One region of the Enterobacter sp. JH25 genome, then DNA from elsewhere that is predicted to be linked to it. Evidence: predicted binding sites of a transcription regulator. Region 1 holds the regulator's gene; each other region holds the start of a gene.
What was found. Region 1 encodes sigma-54, which starts transcription at its own class of promoters, with help from an activator protein. Its sites were predicted from a motif close to GTTGGCACANNTTTCGCTNT; they were not measured.
Positions count from the first base shown of each region.

Region 1 (3,147 bases):
AGGAACAAGAGCTGAGGCGAGAAGCACTCCGGCAGACTGTTCATTGCCTGCTCGAAGATTTCCGGCGATTCCGGCATGTTACGCACGTCAATACTGACGGCGGCAGAGATTTGCCTGTCCGCCAGCGTCCGCGCCAGATCGGGTAACAGCACTACCGGCAGGTTATCTACGCAGTAAAATCCCATGTCTTCCAGCGCGCGCAGGGCCACGGACTTCCCGGACCCCGAACGACCGCTGACGATCATCAGCACCATTTTCCGTTTCTCCTCAGGGCTGCCGTTCTGAAGGCCCTTTCCCGATTATGCCTCATCCTGATTGCCTTCTGCTTCAGTGATAATTTGATAAAGCTCTTCATCACTTTGAGCTGAGCGCAGTCGACGACAAATGGTTTTATCCGCCAGACGTTTGGCAACCAGCGACAGCGTGTGCAGGTGGGTTTTGGTCTGATCGGCAGGAACCAGCAGCGCGAAGAGCAGATCCACAGGCTGGTTATCGATGGCGTCAAAAGCGATAGGCGTTTCCAGTTGCACAAACACCCCCACGGCACGCAGCGTATCTTCTTCCAGCTTGCCATGCGGGATCGCAATGCCATTGCCGATGCCGGTACTGCCCATTTTTTCACGGGTCAGAATGGCTTCAAACACGATCTGCGGCGGCAGACCCAGCTGTTTTGCGGCCAGCTCACTGATGATTTCCAGCGCACGTTTTTTGCTCTGGCAGTGAACGCCACTGCGGGTACAATCCTGGTTAAGGACATTGCTCAGTTGAAGAGCGGAATCGTTGTTTATCATAATTTCACCTAAGCGCTAACTGTACAAATGGCCTGTTGTGTTTCACAACAGGCCGTCCTGCACCCGTTAACTGCCCGGACAATTAGTGTTGTTTCAGTTTATCTTTATGTTTATTGAGCTGTCTCGCAAGCTTATCAATCAAGCCGTCGATAGCCGCGTACATGTCTTGCCCTTCCGCACTGGCATGAAGTTCCCCTCCGTTGACGTGCAGGGTCGCATCCGAGATATGCGTCACTTTCTCCACTTTCAACACAACATAGACCTGGTTGATCCTCTCGAAATACTGCTCGAGTTTCGCGAACTTAGCGTTTACAAAATCGCGTAAAGCCTCAGTAATTTCGACGTTATGTCCGGTGATATTGAGCTGCATAGTGTCTTCCTTATCGGTTGTGTCAAACCAGTTGTTTACGCTGGTTAGACGGCGGAATGGATAAAGACTCTCGATACTTCGCGACAGTACGGCGTGCCACCATAATACCCTGATCGGACAGCATGGTGGTTAACTTACTGTCACTGAGTGGCTTCGCGGGGTTCTCCGCGGCGATCAACTTCTTCACCAGTGCGCGAATAGCTGTTGACGAGGCTTCGCCGCCGCCTTCGGTGTTCACGTGGCTGGAGAAGAAATACTTAAGCTCAAAAATACCGCGTGGGCTGTGCAGATACTTCTGCGTGGTCACGCGGGAAATGGTTGATTCATGCATCTCGACGGCCTGGGCGATGTCCGCCAGCACCATCGGTTTCATAAATTCTTCGCCCTGCTCAAAGAATGCCTGCTGCTGTTCGACAATACAGCGGCTGACGCGCAGCAGCGTGTCATTACGGCTTTCCAGACTCTTAATCAACCAGCGTGCTTCCTGAAGGTTGCTGCGAATGTATTGATTATCAGCGTCGTTACGGGCGCTGGTGCACATGGAGGCGTATTGCTGGTTGATTTGCAGGCGAGGAATGCTGTCGGCGTTCAGTTCAACGACCCAGCGGCCATTGTGTTTTCTCACCAGCACATCAGGAATAACGTATTCCGGTTCGCTGGTCTGGATAGATTGCCCCGGACGCGGATCGAGTGACTGGATCAGATTCACCGCTTCCTTCAGCACCTCTTCTTTGAGGCGCGTGACGCGCATCAGGGTGCGGAAGTCGTGATTTGCCAGCAAATCCAGATGCTCGCTGATGATGAGCCGGGCTTCGTCAATCCACGGTGTCTCTTTGGCAAACTGCGAAAGCTGGATCAGAAGGCAGTCGCGCAGATCTTTCGCGGCGACGCCAATCGGGTCGAAACGCTGAACGCGTTTCAGGACGGCTTCGATCTCTTCCAGTTCAATCTCGTCATCGCCGATGCTTTCCAGAATCTCGTCCAGCGTCACGGTCAAATAGCCCGTGTCGTCAACGGCATCGACAATCGAGGTGGCAATGGCGCGATCGGTATCGGAGAAAGGCGTCAGCTCCACCTGCCACATCAGGTAGTCCTGAAGCGACTGGGTAGTTTCGCCCTGGTAGACCGGGAGTTCATCGTCCTGGTAATCTGCACGCGTCCCGGAAGGGGTACCCGCGGTGTAGATTTCATCCCAGCTGGCATCCAGCGGCAGTTCCTCCGGCATCTCTTTCTGTTCGAGCGCATCTACGGAGTCGAGCGTTTCTGTGTCCTGCGTCTGCTGAGCGTCTACCTCGTCATGAAGATCGGTTTGCTCCAGCAGCGGATTGCTGTCCAGCGCCTGCTGGAGCTCCTGCTGGAGTTCTAACGTGGACAGCTGCAACAGACGGATTGCCTGTTGTAGCTGCGGCGTCATGGCCAGTTGCTGGCTGAGCCGTAATTGCAAACCTTGCTTCATGTTCAGAGCGTTTTTCTCCGGTTCGGCGTGACTTAACCTCTACCCTATCAGAGTCTGAAGTCTTCCCCAAGGTACACGCGCTTAACATGCTCATCTTCGAGGATTTGCTGCGGCGTACCGTGGGCAATCAGATGGCCCTGGCTCACTATGTAGGCGCGCTCACACACGGCCAGCGTTTCACGAACGTTGTGGTCCGTGATCAGCACGCCAAGCCCGCTGTCGCGCAGGTGCTCAATAATACGTTTGATATCGATAACGGAGATGGGGTCAACGCCCGCAAACGGTTCATCCAGCAGGATAAATTTCGGGTTTGCTGCCAGCGCGCGCGCAATCTCAACGCGGCGGCGTTCACCACCTGACAGCGCCTGACCGAGGCTGTCACGCAGATGTTCGATATGAAACTCTTCCATCAGCTCGTTCGCACGGTCAGTGCGCTGCTCGCTGGTCAGATCGTCACGGATCTGAAGCACGGCCATTAGGTTGTCGAACACGCTTAAGCGGCGGAAGATGGAGGCTTCCTGCGGCAGATA
Region 1 covers NZ_CP091319.1:4,126,608-4,129,754, reverse strand. The annotation lists gene rapZ (RNase adapter RapZ) at 1-254, opposite strand, end outside; gene ptsN (PTS IIA-like nitrogen regulatory protein PtsN) at 300-791, opposite strand; gene hpf (ribosome hibernation promoting factor) at 874-1,161, opposite strand; gene rpoN (RNA polymerase factor sigma-54) at 1,184-2,617, opposite strand; gene lptB (LPS export ABC transporter ATP-binding protein) at 2,665-3,147, opposite strand, start outside.

Region 2 (3,147 bases), 1.9 Mb from region 1:
AGTTTTTTACCAGGTTCATCATCTCGGAGGTCATCGGCGGAACGATGACGCGGTAAGCGTTAGGCAGCAGTACGTAACGGTAGGCTTGTGGCAGGGTCAGGCCCATCGCCAGTGCCGCATTCTTTTGTCCGCGTGGCAGTGACTGTATGGCGGCACGCACCTGCTCGCAGACGCGCGCAGCGGTGAACAGTCCCAGACACAGCATGGAGGAGACAAAGAATTGTACGTTAGGATCCAGCTCGGCCTTGAACCACATGCCGAGATCTTCCGGCAGCAGTTCCGGGATCACCAGATACCAGGTAAAGAACTGCACGATCAGCGGAACGTTACGGAACAGTTCCACATAGAGCGTGCCAATCGAAGAGAGAAAACGGTTAGGGACGGTACGCAGAATACCGAACAGCGAACCGACAAGAAACGCGATAATCCACGCCGTTATCGATAACGCAACGGTAACCTGAAAGCCGCTCCACAGCCAGCCGAGATAGGTGGTGTTGCCGAACGGGGCTTGTTGCAGAAAGATGCCCCAGTTCCAGTCAATTGACATAGTAAACTCCAGAAAAAAGAGGGTAGCAGCGCTACCCTCGAAGATTGGTGAGAAGCTCAATTTTTGCGCTGAGTGGGGAACGACCACTCAACGTATAGTCTGTCCATGCTTCCCGACAATCGAGAGGGCAGGAGATCCCGCCCCTGTCGTTCTAGTTAGTTAAGAGCTTTGTCGTTTGGTGATTTGAACAGCGCTTTCATGTCGTCAGACAGTTCAAAGTTCATGTTCAGGTTTTTTGGTGGAATTGGGTTCTTGAACCATTTGTCGAACCATTTTGCCGCTTCGCCAGAGGTTTGCGCTTGAGCGATGGTGTCATCGATCAGCTTTTTGAAGCCTTCATCGCCTTTACGCAGCATACAGCCGTAAGCTTCTTTCGACTGCGCAGTCCCGACGATTTCCCAGTTGTCTGGTTTCTTCGCCTTGGCGCGCTCGCCTGCCAGCAGAGCGTCATCCATCATAAACGCAACGGCACGACCGCTTTCCAGGGTACGGAAGGAGTCGCCGTGATCTTTCGCGCTGATGATGCGCATGTCCATTTTCTTCTCGTCGTTCAGCTTGTGCAGCAGCACTTCGGACGTGGTACCGGAGGTCACGACAACCGCTTTGCCTTTCAGGTCAGCAAAATCTTTGATATCGCCGCCTTTCTTCGTCAGCAGGCGGGTGCCTACAACGAAGATAGTGTCCGAGAAAGCGGCCTGTTTCTGACGCTCAAGGTTGTTGGTGGTTGAGCCACATTCAAAATCAAATGTGCCGTTTTGCAGCAGAGGAATACGGTTCTGTGAAGTGATGGGGATCAGCTTCACTTGCAGGTCAGGTTTGTTCAGCTTTTTCTTCACGGCTTCAACGATGGCGTTGGAGTAATCCTGTGAATAGCCCACGACTTTTTGCGTGTTGTCGTAGTAAGAGAACGGGACAGAAGATTCACGGTGGCCGACCACGATCACGCCGTTTTTGGCAATCTTGTCGAGAGTGCTTCCTGCTGCCGGAGCGTCTTCAGCGTGAACGATGCCCGCAGACATTCCCATAACCAGCATTGCTGTGGCCAGTTTACGTAATTGCATACCCAACTCCTTTCTTATCAGCGCCAGTGACGCTTTGATACCCATTGTAATGTTGTTATATCTCGCGCAATGCGAGTGCAGTGTTATGCAAGCTTGTTAACATTTAGTCTGGCTTAATGTAAAGATTTTGCTGCGTTATTGTTTATTTTTGCGAAGCGCGCCGCACCATTCAGAGGCAATAATCTCTCGTTGCACCGTTTCGGTGCTACCGGAGATCCATGCTGGTGCGACAAGGTTGCACGTTAAGCCAGACAGCGTTTGCGTAATTAAACAAAGCAACAGGCGTGCCAGAATTGAAGTTTAGGAGGAAATTGTCGGGTGGCGGCTGCGCCGGAGAGTAGGCCGGGTAAGGCGTAGCCGCCACCCGGCAACAGAAGGCCAGGTTATCTACGACGCTGACGCAGGCTCATCACTACGGCGGCAAAACCGAACAGCGTGGTCAGGATCCACAGCGGCCAGTTCCCGGTGCGCGCATAAGGCGTCAGGCCCGTAGCTGGCGTCACTTTCGTGGTCAGCACCTCACGGGTGAACTGCGGGATCATGGCCTGGATTTCACCCTGCGGGCCAATCACGGCGGTGATGCCGTTATTGGTGCTGCGCAACAGCGGACGTGCCAGCTCCAGAGAACGCATTCGTGCCATCTGGAAGTGCTGCCACGGGCCGATCGATTTACCGAACCACGCATCGTTTGAGATGGTCAGCAGATAGTCGGTGTCCGGGCGGAAGTTATCGCGCACCTGCTCGCCGAGGATAATCTCGTAGCAAATAGCGGCCGTCAGGGCAAAACCGTGCGCATGCAGCTGCGGCTGAACGTAAGGGCCCCGGCTGAATGAGGACATCGGCAGGTCAAAGAACGGTGCCAGTGGGCGCAGAATAGACTCCAGCGGAACAAATTCGCCAAACGGTACAAGGTGATTTTTGTTGTAACGATTGGTGGAGGTATAGCTGTATTCGCTGTCCTTACCGAGCGTAATGATCGTGTTGTACGTGTCATAGCGGTTCTGCTGATTGAGACGCGCATCCACAATTCCGGTAATCAGCGTACTGCCGCGCGCGCGCAGCAGATCGTCCATCATCTTCAGGAAGGGCTGCTGATTGATCTCCAGATCCGGGATCGCAGACTCAGGCCAGATGATGAGCTGCGATTTACCCATCACCTTTTCGGTGGCGTTGGCATAGATTTTCAGCGTGTTCAGCAGCTGATTCTCATCCCATTTCAATGACTGCGGGATATCGCCCTGTATCAACGATACCTGCGTGGCGCGCGCGGGCTCCAGCGTGAACCACTGGATATAACGCAGTGGGAAAGGCAGGGCAAACAGGATTAACGCGGCAACCAGCGGCTTCCAGTTACGTGTCACCAGAGCCAGCACCAGCAGGCCGCTGACCGCCATGAGCAGGAAGTTAATCGCCTCCACGCCCATGACGGGAGCCAGACCTTTCAGCGGGCCGTCCACCTGGCTATAGCCGAACTGCAACCACGGGAAGCCGGTCAGTACCCAGCCGCGCAGAAATTCGGTGATTTGCCAGACAACGGGA
Region 2 covers NZ_CP091319.1:1,268,765-1,271,911, forward strand. The annotation lists gene gltJ (glutamate/aspartate ABC transporter permease GltJ) at 1-547, opposite strand, end outside; gene L2Y28_RS06005 (amino acid ABC transporter substrate-binding protein) at 703-1,608, opposite strand; gene lnt (apolipoprotein N-acyltransferase) at 1,992-3,147, opposite strand, start outside.
Region 2: a site for sigma-54 is predicted at 1,881-1,900, ahead of L2Y28_RS06005 (amino acid ABC transporter substrate-binding protein). Genes of this name have one in related genera too.

Region 3 (3,147 bases), 1.6 Mb from region 1:
TGTGCTGGTGGCTTCTACCGTGCAGGAAGGTGTGATGCGTAATCGCGGGTGAGGTAAAAAGCCCGGTCGCTACGCTTACCGGGCCTGCAAATTTCACTTTTTCAGGCCGGGTAAGGCGAAGCCACCACCCGGCAAGGCACTCAAATTATGCGTTGTACGCATTCTCGCCGTGGCTGTTGACGTCCAGACCTTCGCGCTCCTGCTCTTCCGGTACGCGCAGCCCCACGGTCATATCGGCCAGCTTGTAGCCGATAAAGGCCACAACGCCCGACCAGACAACCGTAATCGCGATACTTTCAAGCTGGACCAGCACCTGATGCATCATGGTCACGCCTTCAGCATAACCCACGCCGCCCAAAGATTGTGCAGCAAAGATACCGGTCATGATACAGCCGATAATGCCGCACACACCGTGTACGCCGAATACATCACACGGATCGTCAACGCGCAGAATACGTTTCAGTGCGGTAACGCCCCACAGCCCCGCCAGACCCGCGACGATACCGATCAGCAATGCGCCGCCCACGCCCACGTAACCGCATGCTGGCGTAATACCTACCAGACCGGCAATCGCCCCAGAACAGGCACCCAGCAGGGATGGCTTGCCGCGAACGGCCCACTCGCCAAATACCCATGAGAGGATGGCCCCGGCAGTTGCCACCACGGTATTCACGAAGGCCAGCGCGGCGATTTCGTTAGCGGCGCTGGCTGAACCTGCGTTGAAGCCGAACCAGCCAAAGTAGAGGATGGCGGTGCCGGTAAAGACCATCGGCAGGTTGTGCGGCTTAAATGCTTCTTTCCCGAAGCCCACGCGCTTGCCAATCAGGTATGCGCCTACCAGGCCGGCTACGGCGGCGTTGATGTGAACAACGGTGCCGCCCGCAAAGTCCAGAGCGCCATGGGAAGCCAACAGACCACCGCCCCAGACCATATGCGCAATCGGGACATAGGAGAGCGTCAGCCAGACCACCACGAAAATCAGTACCGCAGAGAAGCGGATACGCTCAGCCAGCGCGCCCACAATCAGCCCCACGGTGATGCACGCGAATGAGCCCTGGAACGCGACATGAATATACTGATAGAAGCTGCCCATTACCGCGGTCAGTTCGATATTTTTCAGCATCGCCCAGTTAACGTTGCCGAAGAAGGCGTTGCCCTCCCCGAAGGCCAGCGAGTAACCGTAAACCACCCACAGCACGCACACCAGCGCGAACGTGACGGCAACCTGCGTCAGCATGGAGAGTACGTTCTTGCCGCGGATCAGGCCGCCGTAAAACAGCGCGATCCCCGGAATCGTCATGAACAGCACCAGCGCGGTGCAAATCATCATAAAGGCATTATCGGCTTTGTCTGCCACAGCAGGTGCAGCCATTGCCAGGCCCGGCAGCAGTGCCAGCGAACCCAGACCTGTTTTCATTGTTGCTTTCATCATTTTCTCGATCCCTATCACTGTGTGCCAGGAGTTACTTACAACGCCGCTTCGTCAGATTCGCCGGTACGGATGCGAATGACGCGCTGTAGTTCGGCAACGAAAATTTTGCCGTCGCCAATTTTTCCGGTATAGGCCGCTTTGCTGACGACATCAATCACCTCATCAAGCTGATCGTCGGCAATCGCCACATCAATCTTCACTTTTGGCAGGAAGTTAACGCTGTATTCCGCCCCGCGATAAAGCTCGGCATGACCTTTCTGACGCCCAAAGCCTTTCACTTCGGTGACAGTCAGTCCCTGAATACCCATGGAAGACAGCGCTTCACGCACGTCTTCGAGTTTGAATGGTTTGATTACCACCGTAACCAGCTTCATATATCCCCTCCAGTCAGAATTCGGTAATGGCCGCAGCTAACACGAGAGGGATATTGCAAAGGGTGTGCCAGAAGTGAAATGTGAGGAGGAAAGCGCCGCGGCGCGCATGCGCCGCGAAGGGGGGAAAAAAAACGCACCATGGCAGTGCAGGGTGCGTTTCAGTTTTGCACCAACGGTTAAGACTGTTAGCGCATTGCCTTGTTATGGTGCATCAGGCGCTGAGCGACTCCTCCTCGCGCACGCTGGCGGCCAGCTCGTCGCCTGCCAGCTGCAACTGATACATCTGCCAGTAGCGTCCTTTCGCCTCGAGCAGCGCTTTGTGCGTACCCCGTTCAACGGCCTGGCCACGGTGCAGCACCAGAATGGTATCGGCATCGACGATCGTTGAGAGGCGGTGAGCGATCACCACCAGCGTAGTGCGATCCCGCACGGCAGCCAGCGCCAGCTGGATCGCCTGTTCGGTACCGGAGTCGATGCTTGCGGTCGCTTCATCCAGAATCAACACCTGCGGCGTCTCAATCAGCACGCGCGCCAGCGCCAGGAGCTGCTTTTGCCCGACAGAGAGGTTATTGCCTTGCTCGCCCAGCCGGGTATTGATCCCCTCGCTTAACCCGCGCGCCAGATCTGCCAGCTGCACCGTTTCCAGCACCTCCCATACCTGCTCAGGCGTGAAAGATCGTCCCAGCGTCACGTTGGCATAAAAGGTATCCGCCAGCACTACCGGATCCTGCTGCACCATCGCGACGCCTTTACGCAACGCGTTGTGGCTAAGCGCGGAAAGAGGCCGTCCATCCAGACGGATCTCCCCCTGCGTCAACGGATAGTAGCCCATCAGCAAACTGGCGAGCGTGCTTTTGCCGCTGCCGGTATGCCCAACCAGTGCGACAAAACCGCGCGACGGTACCTCGAGGTTGATATCCTGCAAGACAAGCTGATCGTCGCGGTAGGCAAACGAGACATGATCAAACGCTATGGATCCACTTTCCAGCGGACGTTCATCATCGCCATAGGTCTGACGCGGCCTGTCCATCAGCTCAAACACACGCTCACCCGCGACTACCGCCTGTTGCAGCATCGATTGCTGCGTAGTGAGTTCAATCAGCGGTTCGTTAAGACGGCCAAGGTAACTGATAAACGCGTACAGCACTCCCACCTCAATGGTTCCGCGCGTCGTCAGGCCAAACAGCATCAACAGCCCGCACAGCACCAGCGCAGAGAAGAGGCTCAGCAGCGGGCGTAACAGGAAGCCGTCCAGACGTAACGTCTGCATCCGCGCCATATAGTGCGAGCGGCTGGCTTCTCCCATTCGCTCGCCAAAACGCGCCTGCTGGCGAAACTGCT
Region 3 covers NZ_CP091319.1:1,043,104-1,046,250, reverse strand. The annotation lists gene tesB (acyl-CoA thioesterase II) at 1-52, shown strand, start outside; gene amtB (ammonium transporter AmtB) at 146-1,432, opposite strand; gene glnK (P-II family nitrogen regulator) at 1,468-1,806, opposite strand; gene L2Y28_RS04935 (SmdB family multidrug efflux ABC transporter permease/ATP-binding protein) at 2,018-3,147, opposite strand, start outside.
Region 3: a site for sigma-54 is predicted at 1,859-1,878, ahead of glnK (P-II family nitrogen regulator). Genes of this name have one in related genera too.

Region 4 (3,147 bases), 520 kb from region 1:
GTTGGTTCATCAACGGACAGGGCTGGCAGCGCTTCGACGTTCTGCGGATCGCAGATGGTATCGGAGATGTTCAGTTCACCCAGACCGGTGATAGCGATGATGTCGCCCGCTTCAGCGATGTCGCTCTCGATACGCTCAAGACCCAGGTGAGTCAGTACTTTACCGACTTTACCGTTACGGGTTTTGCCTTCGCTATCGATGATAGTGACCTGCTGGTTAGGCTTCACTTTACCGCGCTTGATACGACCAATGCCGATTACGCCAACATAGTTGTTGTAGTCGAGCTGGGAGATCTGCATTTGCAGGGTGCCTTCCAGGTCAACGTTTGGCGCAGGAACGCGGTCAACAATCGTCTGGTACAGCGGAGTCATGTCTTCCGCCATGTCTTCGTGATCCAGACCGGCGATACCGTTCAGCGCAGACGCATAAACGATAGGGAAGTCCAGCTGTTCGTCAGTCGCGTCGAGGTTAACGAACAGGTCGAAGACCTGGTCAACAACCCAGTCAGGACGCGCGCCAGGACGGTCAACCTTGTTGATCACAACGATAGGTTTCAGGCCGTGGGCAAATGCTTTTTTGGTCACGAAGCGCGTTTGCGGCATAGGGCCATCAAATGCGTCAACCACCAGCAGCACGGAATCCACCATGGACATCACGCGCTCAACTTCACCACCGAAGTCGGCGTGCCCTGGGGTATCAACGATGTTGATACGGTAGTCATTCCATTTGATAGCGGTGTTTTTGGCGAGGATGGTAATCCCACGCTCTTTCTCCAAATCGTTGGAGTCCATCACACGCTCTTGAGTTTCGGCACGAGCATCAAACGTACCGGACTGCTGTAGCAGCTTGTCAACCAGGGTAGTTTTACCATGGTCGACGTGCGCGATGATGGCGATATTACGCAATTTTTCGATCACAACTTTGCCTCAGGCATTTAGAAATAGCGCGTTATTGTACACGGATTAATCGCACTACAAAACAGGATCACAAACATCCCCCGCAAACAAGTATTGCAGAGATGCTTTGTGATCGCTTTCACGGAGCGGTAAAAGGGCACTTTAACGTAAATTGCACCAATATGGTGCTCAATGTTCACACTGAAGCACTATAATGGTGCAACGAATCCAATGTGGTGCAGCCCTTCTGCACTATGGTGCGCATGATAACGCCTTTTTGGGGTGTTTTAAAAGTTGGCACAGATTTCGCTTTACAGAAATACAGTAAAAATATGGCAGCCCAGCCGATTTGAAGACCTCGTTACCACGACGACAATGACCAATCTGGAGAGTTAAGTATGTCCGCTGAACACGTTTTGACGATGCTGAACGAACATGAAGTGAAGTTTGTTGATCTGCGCTTCACCGATACCAAAGGTAAAGAACAGCACGTCACGATCCCTGCTCATCAGGTGAACGCCGAATTCTTTGAAGAAGGCAAAATGTTTGACGGCTCCTCCATTGGCGGCTGGAAAGGCATTAACGAATCCGACATGGTTCTGATGCCAGATGCAACCACTGCGCTCATTGACCCGTTCTACGAAGAACCTACGCTGATCATCCGCTGCGATATCCTGGAACCTGGCACGCTGCAAGGCTATGACCGTGACCCACGCTCCATCGCAAAACGCGCTGAAGAGTACCTGCGTTCTACCGGTATTGCAGACACCGTTCTGTTCGGGCCAGAGCCAGAGTTCTTCCTGTTCGACGACATCCGTTTTGGTGCTTCCATTTCTGGTTCCCACGTCGCTATCGATGACATCGAAGGCGCATGGAACTCTTCCACCAAGTACGAAGGTGGTAACAAAGGTCACCGTCCGGGCGTGAAAGGCGGTTACTTCCCGGTTCCTCCGGTCGATTCTTCTCAGGACATCCGTTCTACCATGTGTCTGATCATGGAAGAGATGGGCCTGGTTGTTGAAGCGCACCACCACGAAGTGGCAACGGCTGGCCAGAACGAGATCGCTACCCGCTTCAACACCATGACCAAAAAAGCGGATGAGATTCAGATCTACAAATACGTTGTACACAACGTTGCGCACCGTTTCGGTAAAACCGCGACCTTCATGCCAAAACCAATGTTTGGCGACAACGGTTCCGGCATGCACTGCCACATGTCCCTGTCCAAGAACGGCACTAACCTGTTCTCTGGCGACAAGTACGCGGGTCTGTCCGAGCAGGCGCTGCACTACATCGGTGGTGTTATCAAACACGCTAAAGCGATCAACGCCCTGGCGAACCCAACCACTAACTCCTACAAGCGTCTGGTCCCTGGCTACGAAGCACCAGTAATGCTGGCGTACTCTGCCCGTAACCGTTCTGCTTCTATCCGTATCCCGGTGGTTGCGTCTCCGAAAGCGCGTCGTATCGAAGTGCGCTTCCCGGACCCGGCGGCTAACCCATACCTGTGCTTCGCAGCACTGCTGATGGCCGGTCTGGACGGTATCAAGAACAAGATCCACCCGGGCGAAGCCATGGACAAAAACCTGTACGACCTGCCGCCAGAAGAAGCGAAAGAGATCCCACAGGTTGCCGGCTCTCTGGAAGAAGCCCTCCAGGCGCTGGACGCAGACCGCGAGTTCCTGACCGCTGGCGGCGTGTTCACCGATGAAGCTATCGACGCTTACATCGCGCTGCGTACCGAAGAAAACGACCGCGTTCGCATGACGCCGCACCCGGTTGAGTTCGAACTGTACTACAGCGTTTAATTGATTTGTTTTACCCGGCGCATACGCGTCGGGAGTCGTTGCCGTGGAAACTTTAGCCCATCTTCGGATGGGCTTTTTTCTCCACCAACAACCTGATCTCACGCGCTTTTTACCTCTAAAACGCTATACTGCACTAAAATAGTGCAACGACTCCAGGAGACTGCTGAATGGCAACTGGCACGCTGCCCGATGCTGGGCAGATCCTCAATTCTTTAATTAACAGTATTTTGCTGGTCGACGACGAGCTGGCGGTGCATTACGCCAACCCGGCGGCGCAGCAGCTGCTCGCCCAAAGCGCCCGTAAACTGTTTGGCACGCCGCTGCCAGAACTGCTGAGCTATTTCTCGCTGAATATTGGCCTGATGCAGGAGAGTTTGCAGGCGGGTCAGGGCTTCACCGATAACGAAGTGACGCTGGTGATTGACGGACGCTCGCATATTTTG
Region 4 covers NZ_CP091319.1:4,647,273-4,650,419, forward strand. The annotation lists gene typA (ribosome-dependent GTPase TypA) at 1-917, opposite strand, end outside; gene glnA (glutamate--ammonia ligase) at 1,295-2,704, shown strand; gene glnL (nitrogen regulation protein NR(II)) at 2,872-3,147, shown strand, end outside.
Region 4: a site for sigma-54 is predicted at 1,190-1,209, ahead of glnA (glutamate--ammonia ligase). Genes of this name have one in related genera too.